DNA from 2 places in the Micromonospora sp. NPDC005174 genome. Region 1 is predicted to be linked to the other one. Evidence: riboswitches for the same ligand, from Rfam matches in the RefSeq annotation. Region 1 holds a riboswitch; the other holds the start of a gene.
What was found. Region 1 has a riboswitch for cyclic di-AMP ahead of ABZU91_RS02365 (transglycosylase family protein). Riboswitches for the same ligand answer to the same signal wherever they lie in the genome.

Region 2: linked by a shared signal. The riboswitch ahead of ABZU91_RS20820 (NlpC/P60 family protein) and the one ahead of ABZU91_RS02365 (transglycosylase family protein) in region 1 are both predicted to bind cyclic di-AMP.

The regions. Positions count from the first base shown of each region.
Region 1 is NZ_JBEXIJ010000002.1:57,544-61,461, reverse strand. It holds gene dinB (DNA polymerase IV) at 1-1,067, shown strand, start outside; gene ABZU91_RS02370 (hypothetical protein) at 1,188-1,535, shown strand; gene ABZU91_RS02365 (transglycosylase family protein) at 1,610-2,287, opposite strand; cyclic di-AMP (ydaO/yuaA leader) riboswitch at 2,287-2,457, opposite strand; gene htpG (molecular chaperone HtpG) at 2,679-3,918, opposite strand, start outside.
Region 2 is NZ_JBEXIJ010000019.1:4,390-8,307, reverse strand. It holds gene ABZU91_RS20825 (N-acetylmuramoyl-L-alanine amidase) at 1-1,814, opposite strand, end outside; cyclic di-AMP (ydaO/yuaA leader) riboswitch at 2,050-2,186, shown strand; gene ABZU91_RS20820 (NlpC/P60 family protein) at 2,199-3,239, shown strand; gene dcd (dCTP deaminase) at 3,300-3,878, opposite strand.

The DNA.
Region 1 (3,918 bases):
CGGCCAGCTACGAGGCGAAGGCGCGGGGCGTCCGCAGCGCGATGGGCGGCCAGCAGGCACGCCGGCTGTGTCCGGACGCGATCGTGGTGCCGCCTCGGATGTCGGCGTACACGGCGGCGAGCCGCGCGGTCTTCGAGGTCTTCCGGCAGACCACTCCGCTGGTCGAGGGGATCTCCATCGACGAGGCGTTCCTGGACGTGGGCGGCCTGCGGCGGCTGGTCGGGTCACCGGCCGACATCGCGGCGCGGCTGCGCCGGGAGGTCCGTGAACGGGTCCACCTTCCGATCACGGTGGGTGTGGCCCGCACGAAGTTCCTGGCGAAGGTGGCCAGCGGGGTGGCGAAACCGGACGGCCTGCTGGTGGTCGCACCGGACGCCGAGGTGGCGTTCCTGCACCCCCTCCCGGTCGAACGGTTGTGGGGCGTCGGCCCGGTCACCTCCGCGAAGCTGCGGGAGCACCGGATCCGTACCGTCGGCGACGTGGCCCGGCTCGGTGAGGCCGCGCTGGTGTCGCTGCTCGGGTCCGGTGCCGGTCGGCACCTGCACGCGCTGGCGCACAACCGTGACCCACGCGCGGTGCAGGTCGGTCGCCGACGCGGCTCGATGGGTGCCCAACACGCGCTGAGTCGTACCCCGCACGCCCCGGCGGAACTGGACGCCATCCTCGCCGGTCTGGTCGACCGGGTCACCCGCCGGATGCGCGCGGCCGGGCGGTCCGGTCGCACCGTGGTGCTGCGGTTGCGCTTCGGCGACTACAGCCGGGCGACCCGCTCGCACACCATCGGCAAGGCGACCGCGGACACGACGCCGCTGCTCGCCGCGGCGCGCGCGTTGCTGCGGGCGGCCCGGTTCGAGATCGACGGTCGTGGTGTCACGCTGATCGGTGTGTCGGTGGGCAACCTGGACGACAGTCCGGTCCAGCCGGAGTTGCCGTTCCACCGCGACCCGGGCGCGGAGTTGGACGCAGCGGTCGACGCGGTCCGCGACCGGTTCGGCTCGACGGCGCTCACCCGTGCGGTCCTGCTCGGCCGGGAGCCGGGTGTCGAGATGCCGCTGCTGCCGGATTGACCGATCTGCGTGCGGTGTCCACGCGCCCAGTTGCGACAGGAGACACATCACAGCAGGTCGGCGGTTTAGCCGGCAGCCGACGGGTGACCCTTGTGGGGTACAGCCTGACGAGGGGGGCACATGTCCGACGACACCAGCAACCGATCGAGCCGCCGCGCCGAACGCCCGCACGACGTGACCGACCCGCTGCTCTGGCAGCTCGCGGTCGACGTGCTCGAGGCCCACGAGCCCGACGACGAGGGGCACTGCCGCAATCTCCAGTGCGCCGGCCAGGCCTGGCCGTGCGCGGCCCGCACGAGCGCCGAGCAGTCGGTGCGGCTGGCCCGCAGCACCCCCGACTCGGCCGAGATGACCGTCGACGGTGACGCCGCCGGCACCGGCTGGGCGACCGCGCCGGCACCGCGCTGGGGCTGGAACGGCGAGGCGGCAGCGCGCCGCGAGCCGAGGAAGGCCGCCTCGGCGGCGTGACGCGTACCGCGCGGAGACCAGCAGACGAACGAACGCTCGGCCGGTGACCCGGCCGAGCGTTCGTCTGTCGAGCGTCAGAGAGCGAGTCGCTGGCCCGGGAGGATCAGCCCCGGGTCGGCGCCGACCAGCTGCCGGTTGCGCTCGTACAGGGCCTGCCAACCGCCGGCCTGGCGGTGCCGCTCGGCGATCTCCGACAGGGTGTCGCCCGGCTTGACCACGTACGTGTCGCCGCTGGCCGCCGGGGCGGTCCGCTCGTGATTACGGGTCGCCGGCTGGTCGCCCCGCGACGACCGCTCCTTGCCGGCGGTGGACTTCGACGAGCCGGTGGACGACTTCGTCGAGGGCTTCGCGGTGGACTTGGTCGACGTCGTGGCGGAGCCGCCCGACGAGCCGCCCTTGCGGCCGCAGGTCGGCCACGCGCCGATGCCCTGCCCGTCGAGCACCTTCTCGGCGATCGCGATCTGCTCCCCGCGGCTGGCCAGGTCGGCGCGGGCGGCGTACTTCGTGCCGCCGTAGCCGGCCCAGGTGCCCTGGGAGAACTGCAACCCGCCGTAGTAGCCGTTACCGGTGTTGATCTTCCAGTTGCCGCCGGACTCGCACTGGGCGACCGCGTCCCAGTTGACGCCGGCCTGGGCCGGAGCCGCCGGGCCGAAGAGGGCGACGGCGCCGGTGACCGCGCCGACGGCCAGGGTGCCGACGGCGACGCGGCGGGTGGTGACCCGTCGATGACGGGGTGTGTACGCAGACGTCATGGTTCGTTCCTCCACGCCGGCGAGGTGAGCTGTCGGGTTCGGGCCGAGGAGCCCGGCCGCACGGTGGCGGCTTCACCCCGAGGTGACATGCACCGAGGAACGTTGGGTCCCCCGCTCCTGCCCGGGTTCTGTTTCCGACGACCGGGGGCAGGATTTGGCGTTGCCGGTCGCGGCGTCCACGGTGGTGGACCCGACCGACGGTAGGCACGGTCGGTGACGGTCGCCCACCGCTTGTGAAGTTGTTCACCGGCCTACGCGGGGCGCTCCGGCCAGCGGTTGCGGACGACGTCCACCTGTGCACCGACCATGATGGACCGTTTCCGATCAGGGTCGACGTCCACCTGCCAACCGGCCGGCGGACCCCCGGATCGGGTCCGCCGGCCGGGGGTGATCAGAGAGTGCGCGCCAGCCGGTCCGCGAGCGTACGGGTGAAGCGTGCCGGATCGGCCAGCTCACCGCCCTCGGCGAGGACCGCCAGGCCGTACAGCAGCTCGGCGGTCTCGGTCAGCGCCTCCGAGGAGTCGCCCTGCTCGTGGGCCTTGCGCAGCCCGGCGACCAGCGGGTGACCAGGATTGATCTCCAGGATCCGCTTGGTCGTGGGGACCTCGTGCCCCATCGCCCGGTACATCTTCTCCAGCGTCGGCGTGAGGTCGTGCGCGTCGCCCACCACGCAGGCCGGCGAGGTGGTCAGCCGCGACGACAGCCGGACCTCCCGGACACTGTCGGCGAGGGTCGTGCCGAGCCACAGCACCAGCGCGCCGAACTCCTGCCGCTGCTGCTCGCGCTCGGCCTCGGCCTGCTGCTTCTCCTCGTCGGTGTCGAGGTCGACCTGGCCCTTGGCGATCGAGCGCAGCGGCCGGCCGTCGTACTCGCCGACCCGCTCGATCCACACCTCGTCGACCGGGTCGGTGAGCAGCAGCACCTCGTGACCCTTGGCCCGGAACGCCTCCAGGTGCGGGGAGTTCTCGATGGTGGCCCGGGACTCGCCGGTGGCGTACCAGATGTCGGTCTGGCCGTCCTTCATCCGCGAGACGTAGCCGGCCAGGTCGGTGGGCTCCGCCGCGTCGTGGGTGGAGGCGACCGACAGGATCTCCAGCAGGGTGTCGCGGTTGTCGGTGTCGTCGATCAACCCCTCCTTGACCACCGCGCCGAACTCGGTCCAGAAGGTGCGGTAGCGCTCGGGGTGGTTGGCCTTCAGGTCCTTGACCGTGGCGAGCACCTTGCGGACCAGGCGGCGGCGGACGATCTGGATCTGCCGGTCCTGCTGGAGGATCTCGCGGGAGATGTTCAGCGACAGGTCGTGCGCGTCGACGACACCCTTGACGAAGCGCAGGTATGTCGGGACCAGCGCCTCGCAGTCGTCCATGATGAACACGCGCTTGACGTAGAGCTGGACGCCGCGGCGGCCCTGCGGGGAGAACATGTCCAGTGGGGCGTGGCTGGGCAGGAACAGCAGCGCCTCGTACTCGAAGGTGCCCTCGCCCTTCATGTGCACGACCTCGAGCGGGTCCGCCCAGTCGTGGCTGACGTGCTTGTAGAACTCGTTGTACTCGGCGGCGTCGACCTCGTCGCGGGAGCGCGCCCAGAGCGCCTTCATCGAGTTGAGGGTCTGCACCTCGCTGGTGGCCGCC
Region 2 (3,918 bases), on a different contig from region 1:
GTGCTGGCCCGGTAGTACTCGCTCTGCAGCACGGTGCCGACGGCGTACCGCTGACCGGCGGCGAGGGTGTACTGCAGTGGCGAGATCGTCTGGTAGGGCACGCCGGCCGGGTAGGCCGCCTGCTCCGGGTACGCCCGCCCGTACACTCCGATCGTCGCCCGGCCGGGCTTCGGGGTGACCACCATTCCGACGGTCCAGGCGGCGGTCGGCGCGGATGTCGGGTTGTGGAACCAGGCCCGCTGTCCGAGGTACCAGATGGCCGTCCAGTCGCCCTGCCGACCGGCCAGCGCGTACGTCTGGCCGGCGGAGGCGCGGGCGCCGTGGTCCGACACGTCCATCGTGTCCGGGGTGCCGTCGGGACGCAGCGCGATGTCGTTGACCAGCGGCGCGTCCGCCGACGGCGCGGTGTGCAGGATCACCGACGACGAGCCGCGCGGCGCGCACGGCGTCCCCGGGGTGACGCAGCCGGTGAACGCCGGCTGGTTGGTCGCGTAGTCGGGGTCGATCCGGACCAGCCCGGTGGCCGGGGTGCCGGTGTCGAGCCGTGGCGCGTGCAGCAGGTCGAGGTAGTGCGTCCAGTCCCAGTAGGGCCCCGGGTCCCAGTGCATCCCCCGCACGGTCGCCGCGGTGGTGCCGGGCACGTTGTCGTGGCCGATGATGTGCTGGCGGTCCAGCGGGATGCCCAGCCGCAGCGCGAGGTGCCGGACGAGCTTCGCCGAGGTCCGGTACATCGCCTCGGTGTACCAGGTGCCCTGCGCGGCGAAGCCCTCGTGTTCCAGCCCGATCGACTTGGCGTTGACGTACCAGTTGCCGGCGTGCCAGGCGACGTCCTTGGTCCGGACGTGCTGGGCGACGTGCCCGTCCACCGAGCGAAGCGAGTAGTGCCAGCTCACATAGGTCGGGTCCTGGACGAGTTGGAGCGTGGTCGCCCAACTCGCCTCGGTGTCGTGGATGACGATGTACTCGATCTTCTGCCGGGCGGGCCGGTCGGAGAGATCGTGGTTGCCGTAGTCGCCGTCGCCGAACGCCGCGTAGGGGGCGGGGATCCACTCACAGGACACCGTGGGCGGGCATTCCAGTCCGTCCGGGCGAGCGAGTCGCCGCAGGCCCAGCCGGTCCAGCCAGGATCGCTCGGGTCGTACGGCGCGGGCCGGCAGCGTGACCCGCTGGCCGTCGTCGGTCACTCGGGTCTGGCCGGTGCCGATCGTGGTGAAGACCTCGTCGGCGAAGGCCGCCGCGGCATCGGCGCTGTCCGCGCCGGCGTAGTGGGCCACCGCGCCGTACCAGGTGGCCGGGTCGGTGCCGGCGCCGACGGGCGCGCCCACCTCCCGTTGGTACGCGGCCAGCAGCGCCGCCCCGCCCCGGATGTTCGTCGTCGCGTCGGTGCGCAGCGCCTCGGTCGTGGCCCCGGTCAGCGTGGCGGCGGCGTCCACGGTCTGCAGGGCGGCGGTGGGCGGCGCGGGGTCGGCGGCCGGGGCGGGCGTCAGAGCGTGGCGGGAGTCGTCGCCACGCGGGTCCTCCCCCGGGGCGTCGTGGTGGCCGCGTCGGGGCAGAGCGGTCACGTGCCGGGCATCGGTCAGGTGCATCGGGCCGTAGCCGCCGCTGGTGCTCGGCGTACCGGCGTTGCTGTCCCAGCGGGACTCCAGGTAGGAGACGCCGAGCAGCACGTCGATCGGGACGCCGTACTCGGTCGCCGCGGCAGCGTACTGCTGCTGGCGGTCGGCGGCGGGCGCAGCGGAGGCGGGGCCGGTGTGCAGTGGTACGGCCGCTGTGGCGGTGAGGACCGCGACGGCGAGCAGGGTCGGACGCTTCATCGAACCCCCTACATGTGAACTGGTGTCAGTGCGGTCACCTTCGCGCCGCACGGGAGTCCACGTCAATACCTTTCCATGTTTCAAAACATGCAGAAAGAAACCTTCACCTACGCTCGGCGGCCCGCTCCAATCGGTACGGAGTGTCACGGACGCGTGGGTTGCGGATCGGTAACGGCCGTCTCTACTCTGGTCATTTGTCGGCCCGGTAGCAGGTCTGCCCATCCCGGGCGGTAACGGACCGACACCGCCGAGTCGCTTCCGAGCGAGCCGGGGACCCACGTTTCCCTGGGGTGAATCCGCAGCCACTGCGGTAGGGCGCCCACTTCCCGCCCGAACCCGTCAGCTAACCCGGTAGGCGGTCAGGAAGAAGGAGTACGGAACCCGGTGGCCCTTGATGCCCCGCGGCCGTCGTCCGAGCGGTCGGCTCCGGCCGACCCGACGTCGATCGCGCCGCGCCCACGCTGGTCCCGCTTCACCACCGCACTCGCCGCCCTGGTCGGCGTCGCCGTCGTCCTGACGGGCAGCGCCACGGTGGCCCAGGCCGACCCGTCCGTCGCCGAGATCGAACGGCAGATCGACGCCGACTGGAACAAGCTCGAACCGATCATCGAGCGGCACAACGCCACCCGAGCCGACCTGGCCCTCAAGCGCAAGCAGGCCGACACGCTCGCCGCTCGCATCGCGCCCCTGGAGCGCCAGGTCGACGCCGCGATGAACAAGGTGAGCGCGCTGGCCGTACGGGCGTACATGGGCCAGAACCTGTCGACCGTCAACACGATGCTCGGCAGCCGCTCGCCGAGTGAGGTGGTCGGGCAACTCGAGATGCTCGACCGGTTCGCCCACAACCAGCAGCAGGACGTCCGGCAGGTCGCCGATCTCCGCGACGAGCTGGCCCGGCAGAAGGCGCCGCTGGACGAGATGGTCGCCCAGCTGACCCGGACCGAGGCGCAGTTGGCGGCGAAGAAGAAGCAGATCAACGAGGAGATCGACCGGCTGCAGAAGCAGCGCCTCAAGGTGTACGGCAACGGCGGCGGCGGTCCGCTGCGTCCGGCGCCCTGCCCGGCCAGCTATCCGGGTGGCGCTGCCGGCATCGCGGTGAAGTTCGCCTGCGCCCAGATCGGCAAGCCGTACGTGTGGGGCGCCGAGGGGCCGGAGTCGTACGACTGCTCCGGGCTGATGCTGGCCGCCTGGGCGAAGGCCGGTGTGTCGCTGCCGCACAACGCCGCCGCGCAGAGCCGGGTGACCAGGAACGTCAGCAAGGGCGACCTGCGCCCCGGTGACCTCGTCTTCTACTACAGCGACATCCACCACGTCGGCATGTACGTCGGCAACGGCTGGGTGGTGCACGCCTCGCAGGCCGGGGTGCCCGTCAAGATGAAGAAGGCCGACGACGGGCCCATCCACAGCTACGGCCGTCCCGGCTGAGAAACGCGGGACGCGGTCGGGGCCCGTCGCGATCCGCTCGCGGCGGGCCCTCGTCGTCTCCTACCTCGTCGGCCAGGCGCGCCAGTTCTGCCAGGAACGACTCGGCGTCGGCCCCCGCTGACCCTGGTAACGCGACCCGTAGACCACCGAGCCGTACGGGTGCTCGGCCGGCGAGGACAGCCGGAAGATGCAGAGCTGGCCGATCTTCATGCCCGGCCAGAGGGTGATCGGCAGGTTCGCCACGTTGGACAGCTCCAGCGTCACGTGCCCGGAGAAGCCCGGGTCGATGAACCCGGCGGTGGAGTGGGTGAGCAGGCCGAGGCGGCCCAAGCTGGACTTACCCTCCAGCCGGCCGGCGAGCTGGTCGCCGAGCGAGATCACCTCCAGTGTCGAGGCGAGCACGAACTCTCCCGGGTGCAGCACGAACGGCTCGCCGTCGGGCACCTCGACCACCGAGGTCAGGTCGTCCTGCTGCATGGCCGGGTCGATGTGGGTGTAGAGATGGTTGTTGAAGACCCGGAACAGCCGATCGAGTCGTACGTCGATGCTGGAGGGTTGGACCAGGGTGGGCTCGAACGGCTCCAGGCCCAGCGTGCCGGCCTTGATCTCGGAGACCAGGTCGCGGTCGGAGAGCAGCATCGGACCACCTTAGCGAGGTGGGCGGTGACCAGCGTGTCGA